3 regions of the Klebsiella sp. CSG-1 genome follow, and region 1 is predicted to be linked to each of the others. Evidence: predicted binding sites of a transcription regulator. Region 1 holds the regulator's gene; each other region holds the start of a gene.
What was found. Region 1 encodes LexA, which represses DNA repair genes until DNA is damaged. Its sites were predicted from a motif close to TNCTGTATGTACATACAGNA; they were not measured.
Positions count from the first base shown of each region.

Region 2: rmuC (DNA recombination protein RmuC) is a predicted target of LexA. The motif match lies at 2,607-2,626, and genes of this name have one in related genera.
Region 3: metR (HTH-type transcriptional regulator MetR) is a predicted target of LexA. The motif match lies at 1,814-1,833, and genes of this name have one in related genera.

Region 1 covers NZ_JBWNLD010000007.1:39,983-44,267, reverse strand. Annotated here, with positions in the region: gene AC007G_RS17525 (CsbD family protein) at 1-3, opposite strand, end outside; gene dinF (MATE family efflux transporter DinF) at 130-1,446, opposite strand; gene lexA (transcriptional repressor LexA) at 1,515-2,123, opposite strand; gene AC007G_RS17510 (diacylglycerol kinase) at 2,343-2,711, opposite strand; gene plsB (glycerol-3-phosphate 1-O-acyltransferase PlsB) at 2,841-4,285, shown strand, end outside.
Region 2 covers NZ_JBWNLD010000018.1:15,266-19,550, forward strand. Annotated here, with positions in the region: gene ubiJ (ubiquinone biosynthesis protein UbiJ) at 1-279, opposite strand, end outside; gene ubiE (bifunctional demethylmenaquinone methyltransferase/2-methoxy-6-polyprenyl-1,4-benzoquinol methylase UbiE) at 293-1,048, opposite strand; gene rmuC (DNA recombination protein RmuC) at 1,115-2,563, opposite strand; gene udp (uridine phosphorylase) at 2,703-3,464, opposite strand; gene AC007G_RS26230 (dienelactone hydrolase family protein) at 3,731-4,285, shown strand, end outside.
Region 3 covers NZ_JBWNLD010000018.1:20,649-24,933, reverse strand. Annotated here, with positions in the region: gene AC007G_RS26250 (carboxylate/amino acid/amine transporter) at 42-941, shown strand; gene metR (HTH-type transcriptional regulator MetR) at 829-1,782, opposite strand; gene metE (5-methyltetrahydropteroyltriglutamate--homocysteine S-methyltransferase) at 2,016-4,277, shown strand.

The DNA of each region.
Region 1 (4,285 bases):
CATAATTCAATCCTCATCGTTCGGTGAGTTAACAGCCCGCTGTGTGCCGGACATAGTATTAACTATAGATAAGAATTCTGAGTTGAATTTATTATTCGGAATCTTTAACCAATTACATATCAAAAATCACTACGAAAACCAGGTTCCACGCCGCCAGTGTCGCCGCCAGATGACCGCCAGCGACAGACCGCGCAGCGCGAGGAAAACCGCCAGCGCCAGCCATAGCGCGTGGTTGCCGAGGACCGGTAGCGTCAGCAGCGTCAGGGCAAACCCCGCCGCCGCCACCGCCATGCTGTTGCGCATCTCAGCCCCGCGCGTCGCGCCGATGAACATGCCATCCAGCAAATAACACCACACGCCAATCACCGGCAGCACGATCTGCCAGATCAGGTAGCGATCGGCAAGCAGCTGAAGCGAGGGCAGCGAGGTCAACAGGGCGACAATCTGCTGTCCCGCCACGGCATAGGTCGCCGCAAAGGCCAGCGCCACCATTCCCGACTGACGGCAGGCCGCTCGCCAGACCTCAAGCAGCTGGCTACCGTCACGCGCGCCGTAAGCCTGCCCGGAGTGCGCTTCCACGGCATAAGCAAAACCATCCAGGGCATAGGCGGTAAAGGTCAACATGGTCATCAGGAGCGCGTTGACGGCAACGATCTCGCCGCCAAGACGAGCGCCGAAAACGGTCACCGCACCAAAGCAGAGCTGAAGCAGCAGAGAGCGCAGCATGATATCGCGATTGAGCGCCAGCAAGCGGCGCATATCTCCGCGCCACGCGCGCTTGAGCAGGGCAAATGACACACCGCGTAGCGCCAGCACGCGTCTTGCCATCAGCAGCCCGATGATAAAGGTGACATATTCGGCGGTGACCGTCGCCAGCGCGGCACCCTGCACGTTCAGATGCAGGCCCATCACCAGCCACAGATCGAGCACGATATTCAGCAGGTTGCCGACAATCAGCAAAATCACCGGCGCCCGGGCATACTGCACGCCCAACAGCCAACCGAGCAGCACCAGGTTTGCCAGCGATGCCGGCGCGCTCAGCCAGCGGATATCGAGAAAGCGCCGCGCCTGCTCCAGCACCGCTTCATTGCCGCCAACAATATGCAACGCCAGATCGATAAGCGGGGTTCGGAAAAGCACAATCAGCAGGCCGGCACCTGTTGCCAGCCCCAGCGGCTGCACCAGCGCCCGCGCCAGGCGGAGAGGATCTTTTGCGCCAAAGGCCTGTGCCGTCAGTCCGGTGGTACTCATCCGCAGGAAAAGCAGCAGCATAAAGAGAAAACTGGTGGCCGTCGCGCCGACCGCGACACCGCCGAGGTAAACCGGGCTGTCGAGATGACCAATCACGGCGGTATCCACCAGTCCCAGCAGCGGAACGGTGATGTTGGAGAAAATCATGGGTAGCGCCAGGCGCCACAGGGCCTTATCAGCGGCGTTAAAGAACATGAGAAAGAGCCTGACCGGGAGGAGACAGCGCAGCATCATGCATCAGACGATGCTGCGTGGGGAAGGTGTTACAGCCACTCACCGTTGCGAATCACGCCAACGGCCAGCCCTTCAATAGTGAAATTTTGCTCGCGTAGATTCACCACGATAGGGGAAAATTCGCTGTTTTCTGGCAGGAGTTCGACGATGTTGCCCTGCTTTTTAAGACGCTTAACGGTGACCTCTTCGTCAATACGCGCCACGACAACCTGGCCGTTGCGTACATCCTGAGTTTTATGGACCGCCAGCAGATCGCCATCGAGAATACCGATATCTTTCATTGACATACCGCTAACCCGCAGCAAAAAGTCGGCATTCGGCTTGAACATCGCCGGATCGACCTGGAAGTGGCCTTCGATATGCTGCTGAGCCAGCAGCGGCTCACCGGCCGCCACGCGGCCAATCAACGGTAGACCTGGTTCTTCTTCCGTCAGCAGGCGAATCCCCCGGGAGGCGCCGGAGATAATCTCGATCGCGCCCTTACGCGCCAGCGCTTTCAGGTGTTCTTCCGCCGCGTTTGGGGAACGGAACCCCAAGCGCTGAGCAATTTCCGCACGCGTCGGCGGCATGCCCGTCTGGCTGATGTGATCCCGAATGAGATCAAACACCTCTTGCTGCCTGGTCGTTAACGCTTTCATCCCGCCCCCTGGGTGTATATACAGTTATGCTGTGAGTATATACAGCTAACGGTGATTTTGGAATCAAATTTCACACAAAAATCAGGAGATTCTTTCCATTTTGCGTCCCCGATAGCCCATGGCGCCAGGGGTGATTGTCGCCGGCCGGGCAAAAGCTCATCGGGTTCGCCCGATCGCCGGGAAGACATCGCAAAGCGGAATATCTCACCACGTGGCCGCTCAGTGATAGCGAGCCCACAGTAAGAGCGCCCAGGTGATCAGCGCGATCGCAATGGCCAGCAGCACCGCCGCAGACCCCATATCTTTCGCCCGACCGGACAGCTCATGATGTTCCGGGCCAATACGGTCCACCACCGCCTCAATCGCGCTATTAAGAATTTCGACTATCATCACTATCAGGACCGAGCCTATCAGCAGCACACGCGTGATGGCGTCGACGTCCAGCCAGCAGGCTATCGCTACAGCAACAATGGCGGCGATGCCTTCTTGACGAAATGCGGCCTCATTTATCCATGCCGCACGGAACCCTTTCCAGGAATAACCTGCCGCTTTAATGATTCGGGTTAACCCAGTGGTATTATTGGCCATCAAAAGAACCTTTTTATGTAAATGACGTCAATGAGTGTACGCGTTTGCCGCGTGGCAACGGAAATTTTGCGCGCTTTCTGTTATTCTTGCCGCGCATTTGCATGATTAACCAGAGGCTTCACATCGTTTATGTCCGGCTGGCAACGAATTTACTATAAATTACTGAATTTACCATTACGGGTGCTGGTAAAAAGCAAGTCTATTCCCGCAGAACCTGCTCAGGAATTAGGGCTGGATACCTCGCGTCCTATCATGTACGTCCTGCCTTATAATTCAAAGGCGGACCTGCTGACCCTGCGCGCTCAGTGCCTGGAGCACGATTTACCCGATCCGCTTGAACCGCTGGAAATCGACGGCGCGCTGCTGCCGCGCTACGTCTTTATCCACGGCGGCCCGCGCGTCTTTACCTACTACGCGCCGAAAGAAGAGTCGATTAAGCTGTTCCACGACTACCTGGATCTGCACCGCAACCATCCTGACCTGGACGTGCAAATGGTGCCGGTGTCGGTGATGTTTGGGCGTGCGCCTGGGCGCGAAAAAGGCGAAGTTAACCCGCCGCTGCGCATGCTGAATGGCATTCAGAAGTTCTTCGCCGTTCTGTGGCTGGGACGCGACAGCTTTGTCCGTTTCTCGCCGCCGGTTTCTCTGCGCAGAATGGCCACCGAACACGGCACCGATAAAATTATCGCCCAGAAGCTGGCCCGCGTCGCGCGTATGCACTTCGCCCGCCAGCGTCTGGCAGCCGTCGGCCCACGTCTGCCGGCGCGTCAGGACCTGTTCAATAAGCTGCTGGCATCCAAAGCCATCGCCCGCGCGGTAGAAGATGAAGCGCGCAGCAAGAAAATCTCCCATGAGAAGGCGCAGCAAAACGCCATCGCGCTGATGGAAGAGATCGCCGCGAACTTCTCTTATGAGATGATTCGCCTGACCGATCGCGTTCTCGGTTTTACCTGGAACCGTCTCTATCAGGGGATCAACGTCCACAACGCCGAGCGCGTACGTCAGTTGGCCCATGAAGGGCACGAGATTGTCTACGTACCGTGCCATCGTAGCCATATGGACTACCTGCTGCTCTCCTACGTGCTGTATCACCAGGGGCTGGTGCCGCCGCATATTGCCGCCGGTATCAACCTGAACTTCTGGCCAGCAGGCCCCATTTTCCGCCGCGGTGGCGCATTCTTTATTCGTCGTACCTTTAAGGGCAATAAGCTCTATTCAACGGTGTTCCGCGAATATCTCGGCGAGTTGTTCAGCCGGGGTTACTCCGTGGAGTACTTCGTTGAAGGGGGCCGCTCGCGTACCGGCCGTCTGCTGGATCCGAAAACCGGTACCCTGTCGATGACCATCCAGGCCATGCTGCGCGGCGGGACCCGACCGATCACGCTGGTGCCTATCTACATCGGTTACGAGCACGTGATGGAAGTGGGCACCTACGCCAAAGAGCTGCGCGGTGCGACGAAAGAAAAAGAGAGTCTGCCGCAGATGCTGCGCGGCCTGAGCAAGCTGCGTAACCTCGGTCAGGGCTATGTTAACTTTGGCGAACCTCTGCCGCTGATGACTTACCTGAACCAGCA
Region 2 (4,285 bases), on a different contig from region 1:
GCTGCGAATAAGCGCCGTGAGCTGTTGACGGTTGCGCAGCTGTGGCAGCACGCTGAGGCGGGTAATGACGGTACAGTCGGCATCGCCTTCCCAGGCCCCCAGTACATCCACCTGACGCTCGCTGAAGACCAGCACAACTGGCGTCGACAGCTCCTTCAGCTCAACGCGCAGCACCTTCCCCAGCAGACGCTGGCGAGCAGGTTTTAACGCTTTGTCGCGCCAGAGAAAGGTATTGAGGGCGGTTTCAATGCCAGCGGTAACCAGTGGTTTGAAAGGCATGCGATCCCTCCTGTCAGAACTTATAACCGCGGTGCAACGCAACGATACCAGCCGTCAGGTTGTAGTAGTCGACGTTTTCGAAACCGGCGTCCTGCATCATGGCTTTCAGGGTGTCCTGATTCGGGTGCATACGAATAGATTCCGCCAGGTAGCGATAGCTTTCACCGTCTTTGGCAACCAGCTCCCCTACGCGCGGCAGCACGTGGAAGGAGTAGGCATCATAGGCTTTGCTGAGCGGTTCAATAATCGGTTTCGAAAACTCGAGTACCAGCAGACGACCGCCCGGCTTCAGGACGCGATACATTGAACGCAGCGCTTTTTCTTTATCGGTGACGTTACGCAGACCGAAGGAAATGGTGATGCAGTCAAACGTATTGTCGGCAAACGGCAGGGCTTCCGCGTTAGCCTGAACGTATTCAACGTTGCCGACGATACCGATGTTGCGCAGCTTTTCGCGGCCCATTTTCAGCATGGAGTCGTTGATATCCGCCAGCATGACGCGCCCCGTTTCACCCACCAGGCGAGAGAACTTCGCCGTCAGGTCGCCGGTGCCACCGGCCAGGTCCAGAACGGTCTGTCCGCGGCGTACGCCGCTGCAGTCGATGGTGAAACGCTTCCACAAACGATGAATACCGAACGACATCAGATCATTCATAACATCATATTTTGCGGCCACAGAATGGAATACATGTGCCACCATGTCCGCCTTCTGCTCTTTGGCTACGGTCTGAAAACCAAAGTGCGTCGTTTCTTGTGAATCCTCAACCATCTCAATGCCTGCTTATCAAGAAAATGTTCGCCGAGTGTAACAGATTCAGCGCATTTCCCATACGGTTCAACGCGGCGTAGAGGGTTCACCGGACATCGCCTCATCGGCCCGATCGGCGATAAATTCGTTATCTTCCAGCGCGTTTTCGTCTTCTTCAGAACGATATTCGTCATCCTGAGCCGTTGCCTGATCGACTAAATCAGGATTAATCCCGCGCTTCACTTCAACGCCAAGACCGCGGAACGCCTCTGCCTGCACCAGCAGATTCCCGCGCCCGGAAGCGAGCTTTTTCATCGCCTGGCGATAGTTATCCTGGGCTTTATCCAGGCTCTGCCCGATGGCGGACATATCATCAACGAACAGGCGCATTTTGTCGTACAGACGACCTGCGCGTTCAGCTATTTTCTGCGCATTGCGGCTTTGATGTTCATAACGCCAGAGATTGGCAATCGTCCGCAGCGCTACCAGCAGCGTCGTCGGACTGACCAGCATAATATTGTTCTTCAGCGCTTCGCTGATAAGTTCAGGCTGACGGTCGATAGCCAGCAGGAAAGCCGGCTCCACGGGAATAAACATCAGCACATAGTCGAGCGAGCGCAGGCCCGGCAGCTGTTGATAATCTTTACGCCCGAGCAGGCGAATATGGTTTCGCACCGAGGCGATATGCTCTTGCAGCGCCGCCTCGCGGGTGTAGTCATCTTCGGCATTAAAATAGCGCTCGTAGGCCACCAGCGTCATTTTGGCATCAATGACCACGTCTTTCCCCTGCGGCAGGCGGACGATCACATCGGGCTGCATGCGCGAACGCCCTTCTGTTTCGATGCTGACCTGGGTCTGGTATTCATACCCTTCGCGTAGCCCGGAAGCTTCCAGCACGCGGGTTAACACCACCTCTCCCCAGTTACCCTGCGTTTTGTTATCCCCTTTCAACGCCCGGGTCAGGTTCAGCGCCTCCTGCGCCATCTGCGCGTTCAGCTGCTGCAGATTGCGGATCTCATGGGCCAACGTATGCCGCTCGCGCGCCTCCTGGCCAAAACTGTCCTGCACCTGGCGGCGGAAACCGTCCAGCTGTTCACGCAGCGGCGTTAGCAGGCCATGTAAACTCTGCCGGTTCTGCTCATCGACGCGCCGGTTGCTGTGTTCGAAAATGCGGTTAGCCAGGTTTTCAAACTGCTCGCTCAGACGCTGTTCGCTGTTCACCATCTGGCGGATTTTATCCTCGGCGTGTATCCGGGTAGATTCAAGGCGGGTGGTGACTTCGCGGAGATCGGCCTCCAGTGAGCTATTGATGTCACGCAGGCTACGCAGTTCGTTATTCAGCAACTCGCATTCATCGCGCCAGTGGGCCTCTTGCACCAGCTGCTGGCGCGCAGCGCTGAGCTCGATATCCAGTTCACGGCGATCCTCGATAAGGTCGGCGCGAATTTGGTCAGCTTTGGCTTTGGTCGCCAGCCACCCTGCGACCAGCCCTACGGCCAGCGCCACGATGGCACTTATCACAATCGAGATATCCACAACGCCCCCTGCGGCAACAACTTACGGCACAAAAATAGAATTGTGCTGTACAAACGTCCAGTTTAAAAGAGATTTCCTGCGAGGCGCAGCGCAAAAAAGAAAGGCCGGAAGATCCGGCCCTGGGGTGAGAGGCGAGGAATTACAGCAGACGGCGAGCCGCTTCCACCACGATTTTTACCGCGTGGCTTTCGGTTTGCTTCATGGTTTCCGCGTTCGGAATTTCCTGCTGGGTACGGTTGACGATAACCCCGGCGACCATCCCGGCACGCAGCCCCTGGCTGGCACACATGGTCAGCAGGGTCGCAGATTCCATCTCGTAGTTCATGACCCCCATGGACTGCCACTCTTCCATAGAGCCTTTAAAACGGCTGACCACGCGACCGGAGAAGGTGTCGTAGCGCTCCTGGCCCGGGTAGAAGGTGTCAGATGATGCGGTAACGCCGATATGGGTGGTCGCACCGATCGATTTTGCCGCTTCAACCAGCGCAGTGGTACAGGCAAAGTCAGCCACGGCCGGGTATTCCATCGGCGCAAAGTGCAGACTCGCGCCATCGAGACGTACCGATGCGGTGGTGACCAGCACGTCGCCGACGTTAATGTGTGGCTGGATAGCCCCGGTGGTGCCGATACGCAGGAAGGTACGAATCCCCAGCTGCGCCAGTTCTTCAACGGCAATCGACGTTGACGGGCCACCGATACCGGTAGAGCAGACAATGACCGACTTGCCATCCAGTTCGGCACGCCAGGAGGTAAATTCGCGGTGAGATGCCAGCTTGACCGGCTTATCCATCAGCGCGGCGATCTTTTCCACACGCTCCGGATCGCCAGGGACGATAGCCAGCGTAGCCCCTTGTAAATCGTTTTTGGTGAGGCCGAGATGAAAAACATCAGACTTAGACATAAAAAACTCCTCTGTGGGTCGAATTATCAGCAGAAGCAAAACGGTACTTTACAGAAGCTACCCGCTAAATTTTGTGACAAAAATCACCATGAACAAAAAACATTGCAATGATTTTCCATCAAAAAGTGATAAACATCACATTAACAAGTTATATTCATCGTGCCTGAACAAAAGATAGCCTGTTTCAGGCACTGTGCTTTGTTAACGTCCGGTCGATAGCGTCTATAGTTATCGATGCGCTAATAAATAAGGGTACGGAGAATACCATGACCACAACCAAGCAACCTGGCTTTGCGCCTGCAGCCACGCCGCACGCTTCTACCGCCGTTCATACCTCGGAGGAGAGCATCACCACAGGCGAAACGTCGATCCCCACTCAAGGAGAGAACATGCCGGCCTATCATGCTCGTCCGAAGAACGCCGATGGCCTGCTCCCGGTCGTTATCGTTGTTCAGGAAATTTTCGGCGTCCATGAACATATCCGCGACATTTGCCGCCGTCTGGCGCAGGAGGGGTATCTGGCTATCGCACCAGAGCTCTACTTCCGTCAGGGCGATCCGAATGACTATACCGATATCCCCACCCTGTTCCAGGAGCTGGTCAGCAAAGTGCCGGATGCACAGGTGCTGGCGGACCTCGACCATGTCGCCAGCTGGGCCGCACGTCACGGAGGCGATGCTCATCGTCTGCTGATCACCGGCTTCTGCTGGGGGGGACGCATTACCTGGCTTTATGCCGCCCACAACCCGCAGTTGAAAGCCGCCGTCGCCTGGTACGGGAAGCTGGTCGGGCAGAAAACCCTCAACTCAGCGAAATATCCG
Region 3 (4,285 bases), on a different contig from region 1:
TCCGCTACAATGAGTGCTCTTCTTCCTGAGAGACATTCATTGTGGCGCTACTGATTATTACCACTATCCTGTGGGCTTTTTCCTTTAGCCTGATAGGCGAATACCTGGCGGGTAGCGTCGATAGCTACTTTTCCGTGCTAATGCGCGTGGGGCTGGCGGCGCTGGTCTTTCTGCCGTTTCTGCGTACCCGCGGGCAATCGCCGCGTACTATCGTGCTCTACATGCTGGTCGGGGCGATGCAGCTTGGCATCATGTACCTGCTGGCATTCCGCGCCTATGTGTACCTGACGGTTTCTGAATTCCTGCTGTTTACCGTCTTTACGCCGCTGTATATCACGCTGATTTACGATCTGCTCAGCGGACGCAAGCTCCGCTGGGGATATCTGCTGAGCGCGGGGCTGGCGGTGCTGGGCGCAGCCATTATTCGCTATGACAAAGTGAGCGATCATTTCTGGACGGGACTGCTGCTGGTTCAGCTGTCGAACCTCAGTTTTGCTATCGGTATGGTGGGCTATAAGCGCCTGATGGAGCTGCGCCCGATGCCGCAGCACAACGCGTTTGCGTGGTTCTATATGGGGGCCTTCCTGGTGGCAGTGGCGGCCTGGTTTATGCTGGGTAATCCGCAGCGGCTGCCAACCACAACCCTACAGTGGGGCGTTCTGGTCTGGCTGGGCGTGGCGGCGTCGGGGCTGGGTTACTTTATGTGGAACTACGGGGCCACGCAGGTGGATGCCGGCACGCTGGGCATTATGAATAACGTGCATGTCCCCGCCGGGCTGCTGGTTAACCTTGCCATCTGGCAGGAACAGCCCCACTGGCCGAGCTTTATTACAGGAGCTCTGGTGATCCTGGCCTCACTGTGGGTCCATCGCCGTTGGGTCGCTCCGCACTCCGGACAAACGGCAAATGATCGCAAGCGTGGTTCCGCGCTGAGCGAATAAACGCCTCGGTGACCGGCTGGCGCTGCTCGCCGTCGCGTACCGCGGCGTACAGCCGGCTCCACAGTCCTTCGCCCAGGGTTTTGGTGACCACCAGACCCTGGCGTTCAAAACTTTCCACCACCCAGTGCGGCAGGGCGGCGATGCCCATCCGTGCGGCGACCATCTGGATTAACAGCAGGGTATTGTCGACGCTTTTGAGCTGCGGGCTGATACCGGCCGGCTGCAGGAAGTGGCGCCAGATATCCAGGCGACCGCGCTGAACCGGATAAATCAACAGCAGTTCCGAGGCCAGGTCTTCTGGCGCGATGCGCGTTTTCGCCGCCAGCGGATGCTCCGGCGCCAGCACCAGACGAACTTCAAAATCGAACATCGGCGAATAGTGCAGGCCGCTACGCGGCAGGATATCGGAGGTCATGACCAGGTCCAGCTCGCTTTGCTGCAGGGCTGGCTGCGGGTCAAAGGTCACGCCGGACTGAAAATCCACTTCGACGTGCGGCCAGCGGGCGCGGAAACTCTCCAGTGCCGGGGTCAACCACTGTATACAGCTATGACACTCGATAGCGATGCGCAGACGGGTTTGCTGCGGCTCGTGGCAGTCCTGCAGCGCGCGGCTGATTTGCGGCAGCACCTGGTTTGCCAGCTGGAGCAGGATCTCCCCCTGCGGGGTGAAACGCAGAGGCTGACTTTTACGCACAAACAGACGGAAGCCAAGGCGTTGTTCCAGATCGCTGAACTGGTGAGACAGAGCGGACTGGGTTTGATGCAGAGCCGCCGCAGCGCCTGCCAGCGACCCGCTGTTCCGCAACGCCTGTAGCGTTTTCAGGTGTTTAATTTCGATCATGAAAGTCCTTCACTTCGGCATGAATAATTTGCGCTTGAGGAATATACAGTACCTGTCAATTATGGATGTGTAAACATCTGGATGGCTAAATCCTGTGTCTTTCGAATTTATGGCGCGTTGGCTGCGCTTGCTCATCCCGGTCACTTACATGAGTAAGCACCCGGGGATGATCAAGCTTGCCGCCTTCCCTGAATCCGAAATCCTTCGGATTAAAAAATTATGAGGTCTTAAAAATGACAATTATTAATCACACCCTCGGTTTCCCTCGCGTTGGCCTACGTCGCGAGCTGAAAAAAGCGCAAGAGAGCTACTGGGCGGGTCACTCGACCCGCGAAGAACTGCTGACGGTGGGCCGCGAGCTGCGTGCCCGCCACTGGGAGCAGCAGAAGCAGGCGGGCGTTGACCTGCTGCCGGTGGGTGATTTCGCCTGGTACGACCATGTTCTGACCACCAGCCTGCTACTGGGTAACGTGCCGGCTCGTCATCAGAACAAAGATGGCTCGGTTGATATCGATACCTTGTTCCGCATTGGTCGCGGCCGTGCGCCGTCCGGCGAACCGGCGGCAGCGGCAGAAATGACCAAATGGTTTAACACCAACTACCACTACATGGTGCCGGAGTTTGTAAAAGGGCAGCAGTTCAAACTGACCTGGACCCAGCTGCTGGATGAAGTGGATGAAGCGCTGGCGCTCGGCCATAAGGTTAAACCGGTCCTGCTGGGGCCGGTCACTTATCTGTGGTTGGGCAAAGTCAAAGGCCAACAGTTTGACCGTTTGAGCCTGCTGAACGATATCCTGCCGGTTTACCAGCAGGTGCTGGCAGAGCTGGCAAAACGCGGCATCGAGTGGGTGCAGATTGACGAGCCGGCGCTGGTACTGGAGCTGCCGCAGGCGTGGCTGGATGCATTCAAACCGGCATATGATGCGCTCGCGGGCCAGCTTAAGCTGCTGCTGACCACCTACTTTGAAGGCATCGCCGCGAACCTCGACACCATCACCGCGCTGCCGGTGCAGGGCCTGCACGTTGACCTGGTGCACGGTAAAGATGATGTGGCTGCTCTGCATCAGCGTCTGCCGTCCGACTGGCTGCTCTCTGCGGGCCTGATCAACGGGCGCAACGTCTGGCGCGCCGATCTGACCGAGAAATATGCGCAAATTAAAGACCTCGTCGGCCAGCGTGCGCTGTGGATCGCTTCTTCCTGCTCCCTGCTGCACAGCCCGATCGATCTGAGCGTGGAAACCCGTCTCGACGCGGAAGTGAAAAGCTGGTTCGCCTTCGCCCTGCAAAAATGTGAAGAGCTGGCGCTGCTGCGCGATGCGCTGAACAGCGGCGAGACCGCAAAACTGGCTGAATGGAGCGCACCGATTCAGGCTCGCCGTCACTCGTCCCGCGTACATAATGCGGCGGTGGAAAAACGTCTGGCGGCCATTACCGCTCAGGACAGCCAGCGCAACAGCCCATACGCTGAGCGTGCCAGGGCACAGCGTACGCGCTTCAATCTACCGGCGTGGCCGACCACGACCATCGGCTCTTTCCCACAGACTACCGAGATCCGTGGCCTGCGTCTGGACTTCAAAAAAGGCAATCTCGATGCGAACCACTATCGCACCGGTATTGCGGAGCACATCAAGCAGGCGATTGTTGAGCAGGAACGTTTAGGATTAGATGTTCTGGTTCACGGCGAAGCCGAGCGTAACGACATGGTGGAGTACTTCGGCGAGCACCTCGATGGCTTCATCTTCACGCAGAACGGCTGGGTCCAGAGCTACGGCTCCCGCTGCGTGAAACCGCCGGTGGTGATCGGTGACGTCAGCCGTCCGGAGGCGATCACCGTTGAGTGGGCGAAATTCGCTCAGTCGCTGACCGACAAACCGGTGAAAGGTATGCTCACCGGACCGGTGACCATTCTGTGCTGGTCCTTCCCGCGTGAAGATGTCAGCCGTGAAACCATCGCTAAGCAGATTGCGCTGGCGCTGCGTGACGAAGTGGCGGATCTGGAGGCGGCCGGTATCGGCATTATCCAGATTGATGAGCCGGCGCTGCGTGAAGGCCTGCCGCTTAAGCGTAGCGACTGGGATGCTTACCTGCAGTGGGGCGTAGAAGCCTTCCGAATCAATGCCGCGGTGGCGCGGGATGATACCCAGATCCACACCCATATGTGTTACTGCGAGTTCAACGACATCATGGATTCCATTGCCGCACTGGATGCGGACGTGATCACCATTGAAACCTCGCGTTCTGACATGGAGCTGCTGGAGTCGTTTGAAGAGTTCGAATACCCGAACGAAATCGGACCGGGCGTATATGACATCCACTCGCCGAACGTGCCGAGCGTGGAATGGATTGAAGCGCTGCTGGCGAAAGCGGCGCAGCGTATCCCGGCAGAGCGTCTGTGGGTCAACCCGGACTGTGGCCTGAAAACCCGCGGCTGGCCGGAAACCCGCGCTGCGCTGGCCAACATGGTGAAAGCCGCGCAGAATCTGCGCCAGGCCTAATTCCGTTA